2 regions of the Duganella sp. S19_KUP01_CR8 genome follow, and region 2 is predicted to be linked to the other one. Evidence: predicted binding sites of a transcription regulator. Region 2 holds the regulator's gene; the other holds the start of a gene.
The links. The regulator NrdR, encoded in region 2, represses ribonucleotide reductase genes. The targets are predictions, from matches to a motif close to CACNANATNTNGTG.

Region 1 (3,412 bases), on a different contig from region 2:
GAGAACAGGGTCCAGTCGCCTTTTTCCATCACGCGCTTCATGAACATGTCCGGGATCCAGTTGGCGGTGTTCATGTCGTGGGTGCGGCGGCGGTCGTCGCCGGTGTTCTTGCGCAGGTCCAGGAACTCTTCGATGTCCATGTGCCAGGTTTCCAGGTAGGCGCAGACCGCGCCCTTGCGCTTGCCGCCCTGGTTGACCGCGACGGCGGTGTCGTTGACCACTTTCAGGAACGGCACCACGCCTTGCGATTTGCCGTTGGTGCCCTTGATGTGGGCGCCCAGTGCGCGCACAGGGGTCCAGTCGTTACCCAGGCCGCCGGCGAATTTGGCCAGCAATGCGTTTTCCTTGATGGCGTCGTAGATGCCTTCCAGGTCGTCCGACACGGTGGTCAGGTAGCACGACGACAGCTGCGAACGCAGGGTGCCCGAGTTGAACAGCGTCGGCGTGGAGCTCATGAAGTCGAAGGTCGACAGCAGGTTGTAGAACTCGATGGCGCGCGCTTCGCGGTCGGACTCGTTCAGGGCCAGGCCCATGGCGACGCGCATGTAGAAGGCTTGCGGCATTTCGATGCGGACGTCGCGGACGTGCAGGAAGTAGCGGTCGTACAGGGTTTGCAGGCCGATGTAGCCGAACTGCAGATCGCGGTCGGCGACCAGCGCCTTGGCCAGGCGGGCCAGATCGAACTCGGCCAGCTTGACGTCCAGCAGTTCGTTGGTGATGCCCTTGGCGATGTATTGCGGGAAGTAGGTCACGTATTCGGCGGCAGCGGCGCCCTGCGCGACTTCCTTGCCGAAGACTTCCTTGCGGATCGTGTGCAGCAGGATGCGGGCCGTCACTTGCGAGTAGGCCGGATCTTTTTCCATCAGCGCGCGGGCGGCCAGGATGGCGGATTTGTGCAGTTCTTCGACCGGCACGCCGTCGTACAGGTTCTTCAGCGTCTCGGCCAGGATGGCGTCGGCGTCGACGTGCTTTTCCAGGCCGATGCAGGCGGCGTTGATCAGGCCGGTGACGCGGTCCATTTCCAGCGGCTTGCGCTCGCCGTTTTCCAGCACGTGGATTTGCGGTGCTTCGATCGCGGCGGCGGCGCCCTGGGCTTCCTTGGCGGCGCGGCGCTCTTCCATATGCTTGGCACGATACAGCACGTAGGCGCGGGCGACATCGTGTTCGCCGGAGCGCATCAGCGCCAGTTCAACCTGGTCTTGCACGTCTTCGATGTGGAAGGTGCCGCCCGATGGCTGACGGCGCACCAGCGCGGTGACCACGCTGGCGGTCAGCTGTTCTACCAATTCACGCACGCGCGCCGAAGCTGCGCCCTGGCCGCCGTTAACGGCCAAAAAGGCCTTGGTCACGGCGATGGCGATTTTCGACGGTTCAAACGCGACGACCGCGCCGTTACGGCGGATGATGCGGTAGTCACCGAGGTCGCTGGCGGCCGTGACCGGGCTGCTGGCGGTGCTCGCAGCGGCTGCTGGTACCAGCGCTGGATTGATGGTGATGTCTTGAGTAGATTGCATTTAAGCTCCCCGATAACAGCGTGCAGTCAGTGCTGCGCGACGTAATGTTGTATAAAAAAAGGCCAAAATGAAGCGACCGGCCAAACCTGCCTGGCTGGTTAAACTGCAATAAAATGGGTGATGAACTGGCCTTGTCGGCTTGTAAATAGTTTAAGAACCAGTGTCATGAGAACTACTATATCTAGTGATTGGTGTGAATCGATACACTGATTGTAGTGGTCAGGTAATGGTAAGACAAGTGGAAATTTTGCCTTAAACGGCAATTTTTCTATTGACTTTGTGGAAGCCCTTTTGCGAAGCGTAGTCCGGCGCTAGCGCCCACTAACGCGGGCTCATCCGGTGCCTTTTGATTAAGCAAAGTCTGCCAGGTTTTCCGATAAATTTCCCAATCGAACAACGGTCCCGGGTCGGTTTTCCGGCCCGGCGCGATGTGTTCATGGCCCTGCACATCGGTCAGCGGATAGCGCGTTTGCAGCGCCAGCGTCAGCGCCGCCAGCGCCTGGTACTGGGCCGCTTCGAAGCCGCTGTCGTCGGTGCCTTCCAGCTCCACGCCGATCGAATAGTCGTTGCACTTTTCCCGGCCCTGGAAGGCCGACAGTCCCGCATGCCAGGCCCGCTCGTTAGCAGAAACATACTGCGTCACGCGGCCGTCACGGCGGATGAAAAAGTGGCTCGACACTTTCAACCCTCGCAGGTCCGCGAACGAGGGGTCAGTATTATAGTCCAAGCGGCCGCTGAACAGGTCGGACACGTGCGGACCGCCGAAACAGCCGCCCGGCAGCGAGATGTTATGGACCACCAGCAGCGTGATGTCGGCCGGGTCGGGACGGCAGTCGGCATGCGGGCTGTCGTAGCGCAGCGCCGGCGGCCACCAGCCGTCGGCGCCCAGTTCCGGCGGGCTCACGCCTCCGGCTCCTGGATGTTCAGCTTCTGCATCTGGTAGCGCAGCTGGCGGAAGCTGATGCCCAGCAGCTGGGCGGCCTGGGTGCGGTTGAACTGGGTTTGCGCCAGCGCCCGCAGGATGATGTCGCGCTCGATCTGGTTCAGGTAGTCGGGCAGGCTGCTGGGCAGCCCATCCAGGTGCGGCAGCGGCAGCGTGCCGGCGGCGGGCGGCGGCGGCTCGGCCGGCGGCGGCGACGGCAACGGCGCCACGCCCAACACGGCGGCCTCGGTGGCGGCCATGTACGGCGCCGGCAGCGCGGGTGTCGGCAGCGGCACGATGGCTTCGACCATGCGCGCGCCCTTCAGCGCCAGGTCGGCCACTTCGATCACGCCGTCGTTGGCGAAGGCCAGCGCCCGTTCCAGGATGTTTTCCAGCTCGCGCACATTGCCGGGGAAGGAGTAGCCGCGCAGCGCATCGAGCACGCCCTCGCCCAGCCGCACCTGGTGTTCGAAGGTGCCCAGCCGGTCGAGGATGGCGCCGGTCAGCACGGCCAGGTCGTCCAGCCGTTCGCGCAGCGGCGGCAGGCTCAGTTCAATCACGTTCAGGCGGTAGAACAGATCCTGGCGGAAGCTGCCCTGCTCCACGCACTGCGCCAGGTTCTTGTGGGTGGCGCTGATGATCCGCACGTCGACCGGCTCCTCGGCGGTGGCGCCGATCTTGCGCACGCGCCGCTCCTGGATCGCCCGCAGCAGCTTGACCTGCATCGCCAGCGGCAGGTCGGCCACCTCGTCGAGCATCAGCGTGCCGCCGTTGGCCGCTTGGAAGAAGCCGTCGCGCTCATCGGCCGCGCCGGTGAAGGCGCCCTTGCGGTAGCCGAAGAATTCGGCCTCCATCAGCGCCTCCGGGATGGCGCCGCAGTTGACGGCGATGAAAGGTTTGCCGTCGCGCGAACTCTGGGCGTGGATCTCGCGCGCCGCCAGCTCCTTGCCGCTGCCCGATTCGCCGTTGATGGCGA
Region 2 (3,412 bases):
AAGGTGGGCATCCACCGGGAAACGTGAGATTTCATCAGCCGTTCGCCTGGGCAGCCATCGATGGAAATGCACGAAGAGGCTGCCTGTCCGCTATCGGCTTCCCTCATTCGATCCAACCTGCCAGTAACAAGTTACTCAATTCATTTGGAGTTTTTACATGTTCGCAAAAGATCACACCCTCGCCAACGTCGATCCTGAATTGTTCGGCGCAATCCAGAAAGAAAACACCCGTCAGCACGATCACATCGAGCTGATCGCATCGGAAAACTACACCTCGCCAGCCGTCATGGAAGCGCAAGGTTCGCAGCTGACCAATAAGTACGCCGAAGGCTACCCAGGCAAGCGCTACTACGGCGGTTGCGAGTACGTCGACGTCGTCGAGCAACTGGCGATCGACCGTGTCAAGCAGCTGTTCGGCGCGGAAGCGGCCAACGTGCAGCCTAACTCGGGTTCGCAAGCCAACCAGGGCGTGTTCTTCGCCGTGCTGAAACCAGGCGACACCATCATGGGCATGTCGCTGGCCGAAGGCGGCCACCTGACCCACGGCATGCCGCTGAATATGTCCGGCAAATGGTTCAACGTCGTTTCCTACGGCCTGACCGCTGAAGAAGACATCGACTACGAAGCCATGGAAGTGCTGGCCAAGGAACACAAGCCTAAGCTGATCATCGCGGGCGCTTCGGCGTTCTCGAAAAAGATCGACTTCGAGCGTTTCGCCGCCGTCGCCAAAGCCGTTGGCGCCTACTTCATGGTCGACATGGCGCACTACGCCGGCCTGATCGCCGCCGGCCTGTATCCTAACCCGGTGCCGCACGCCGACTTCGTCACCTCGACCACGCACAAATCGCTGCGCGGCCCGCGCGGCGGCATCATCCTGATGAAGGCTGAGCACGAGAAAGCCATCAACTCGGCTATCTTCCCAGGCATCCAGGGCGGCCCGCTGATGCACATCATCGCCGGTAAGGCAGTGGCGTTCAAGGAAGCGCTGACGCCTGAGTTCAAGGCTTACCAGCAACAAGTCGTCATCAACGCCGACGTGCTGGCCAAGACCCTGATCAAGCGCGGCCTGCGTATCGTCTCCGGCGGTACCGAGTCGCACGTGATGCTGGTGGACCTGCGTCCGAAGAACCTGACCGGCAAGGAAGCGGAAGCGATCCTGGGCGCCGCCCACATGACCTGCAACAAGAACGGCATCCCTAACGATCCGCAGAAGCCATTCGTGACTTCCGGCATCCGTCTGGGCTCGCCAGCGTTCACCACCCGCGGTTTCAAGGAAGCGGAAGCGGAAGAAGTCGGCAACCTGATCGCCGACGTGCTGGACAACCCGCACGACGCAGCGACCATCGAGCGCGTGAAAGCGGCCGTGAAGGTTCTGGCTGACAAGTTCCCTGTCTACGCCAAGTAATACAAGCCTGCGTCGTCCCCGCGAAAGCGGGGACCCATGCTGAGTAACTTCGGCAGCGCAGTATGGATTCCCGCTTGCGCGGGAATGACGCTGATTCACTCTGCTAGTCGCCAATATGAAATGTCCGTTTTGCCAGCATGAAGATACCCAGGTTCTCGATACGCGTGTATCCGAGGAAGGGGATTCCATACGCCGGCGCCGGCGCTGCGGTAAATGCGATAAACGATTTACCACGTATGAGCGCATCGAACTGGTGATGCCGTATGTGGTCAAGAAGAACGGCAGCCGCACCGAGTATGCGGCCGCCAAGTTGCGCGGCAGCCTGACGCTGGCCTTGCGCAAGCGCCCTGTGGCGGCACCCGCCGTTGACGCGGCGATACTGTCGATCGAAGAAAAGCTGCTGACCAGCGGTCAGCGCGAAGTCGATACCGGCTACATCGGCGAGCTGGTGATGCAGGAATTGAAGCGCCTCGACAAGATCGCGTATATCCGTTTTGCATCGGTCTATAAAAACTTCGAAGACCTGGCCGAGTTCCAGGATGCGATTGCCGAAGTCGGGCAGGAACGCAAGCCACGTAAGGCTTAGTTGCCGGTTCGTAGGCGTCCGGCCTACGGCTGACGCACCTTTGATACACCTCATACCCTCTACAGTCGTCGCTGCTAACTTCTAGCACTGTCCTTGTCGACTTGCGGAGGTGTGCCATGCGCACACGCGCCTTGATGCACGGCTTTACGCTGCTGGAAATCCTGATCGCCGTGCTGTTGCTGGCGGTAGGCATCGTCGGCGGCGTGTCGATGCAGCTGGCGGCGCTGCGCATGCGGCATCAGGCCGCGCTGTTGTCGCAGGCGACCTACGTGGCGGCCGGCCTGGCCGAACGCATGCGCGCCAACGCCGCGCAAATGCACCTGGCCGATGGCGCCAATCCCTATCTGATGCTGGACTACGATGCGCTGGCCGAACCCGATCCGCCGGCGCCGTCGGCCTTGTGCTACGGCGGCGCGTGCGACAGCGCGCAGCTGGCGATGTTCGATCTGTATGAAGTGAAAGTTCAAGTCAGTCAATACCTGCCTGCGGGCCGCATACTGGTTTGCCGCGACGGCGGCGGCAAGCTGGCCTGGACTTGCGGCGGGGCTGCGGGCGCGCCGGTGGTGGTCAAGGTCGGATGGCACGGCAAGAATCCCGACGGTACGCCGCGCAAGGATGTCGGTGGGGACTACACCCCGGCCGTCGCCGTGGCGGTTGGAGCGACGCGATGAACGCGCGTGGATGGACGGTGATCGAGTTCGCCATCGCCGTGGCGCTGGGCCTGATTGTGACCTTGTTGGCCAGCGGCCTGCTGCTGTCGGCCGGCAGCAACTACCGCAATCACAGCGAGAACGCCGGGCTCAACGACGGCGGCCGCCATGCGCTCGACATCATGGCGCGGGCGATACGGCAAGGCGCCTATGTCAACTGGGACAGCAAGGCCGCGCCGGTGGAACTGGAAGCCGATGCGCCGGCCTCCATCGCGGGGCTGGACGCGCGCAGCATCAGCCGGGGCGGCGCGGATATCTCGGCGATGTTGCCGGCCGTGGCGCATGGCAGCGATGTGTTGGCCTTGCGCTTTTCCGGCTCGGGCGCGGGCGGCAATGGCGACGGTTCCAGCCTCAATTGCGCCGGCTTCGGCGTCGCCGTTCCTGACGCGGCCGATGCGCGCGGCTGGAGCATCTTCTATGTCGCGGACGACGGCGCTGGCGAGACCGAACTGCGCTGCAAATACCGCGGCGCCTCCGGCTGGGGCGCGGACGCCATCGTGCGCGGCGTCGACTCCTTTCAGGTGCTGTATGGGCTGGATACCGATACGCCAGCCGACGGCATCCCCAATGCCTACGTCAACGCCAGCAATATCAATGCGATGGATGCCGCGCTGGTGTTGTCCGGCGCCACGCCCGGCGAGCGCCTGCGCGACTTCCATCGCAAGACATTCTGGAAGCGCGTGTGCAGCGTCCGGGTGGCGCTGTTGCTGC

Region 1: a site for NrdR is predicted at 1,688-1,701, ahead of V6M89_RS09470 (ribonucleoside-diphosphate reductase subunit alpha). Genes of this name have one in related genera too.

The regions. Positions count from the first base shown of each region.
Region 1 covers NZ_JAQQPR010000007.1:155,227-158,638, reverse strand. The annotation lists gene V6M89_RS09470 (ribonucleoside-diphosphate reductase subunit alpha) at 1-1,514, opposite strand, end outside; gene ampD (1,6-anhydro-N-acetylmuramyl-L-alanine amidase AmpD) at 1,783-2,418, opposite strand; gene V6M89_RS09460 (sigma-54-dependent transcriptional regulator) at 2,415-3,412, opposite strand, start outside.
Region 2 covers NZ_JAQQPR010000033.1:26,444-29,855, reverse strand. The annotation lists ZMP/ZTP riboswitch at 1-59, shown strand, start outside; gene glyA (serine hydroxymethyltransferase) at 158-1,405, shown strand; gene nrdR (transcriptional regulator NrdR) at 1,521-1,991, shown strand; gene pilV (type IV pilus modification protein PilV) at 2,108-2,662, shown strand; gene V6M89_RS26070 (PilW family protein) at 2,659-3,412, shown strand, end outside.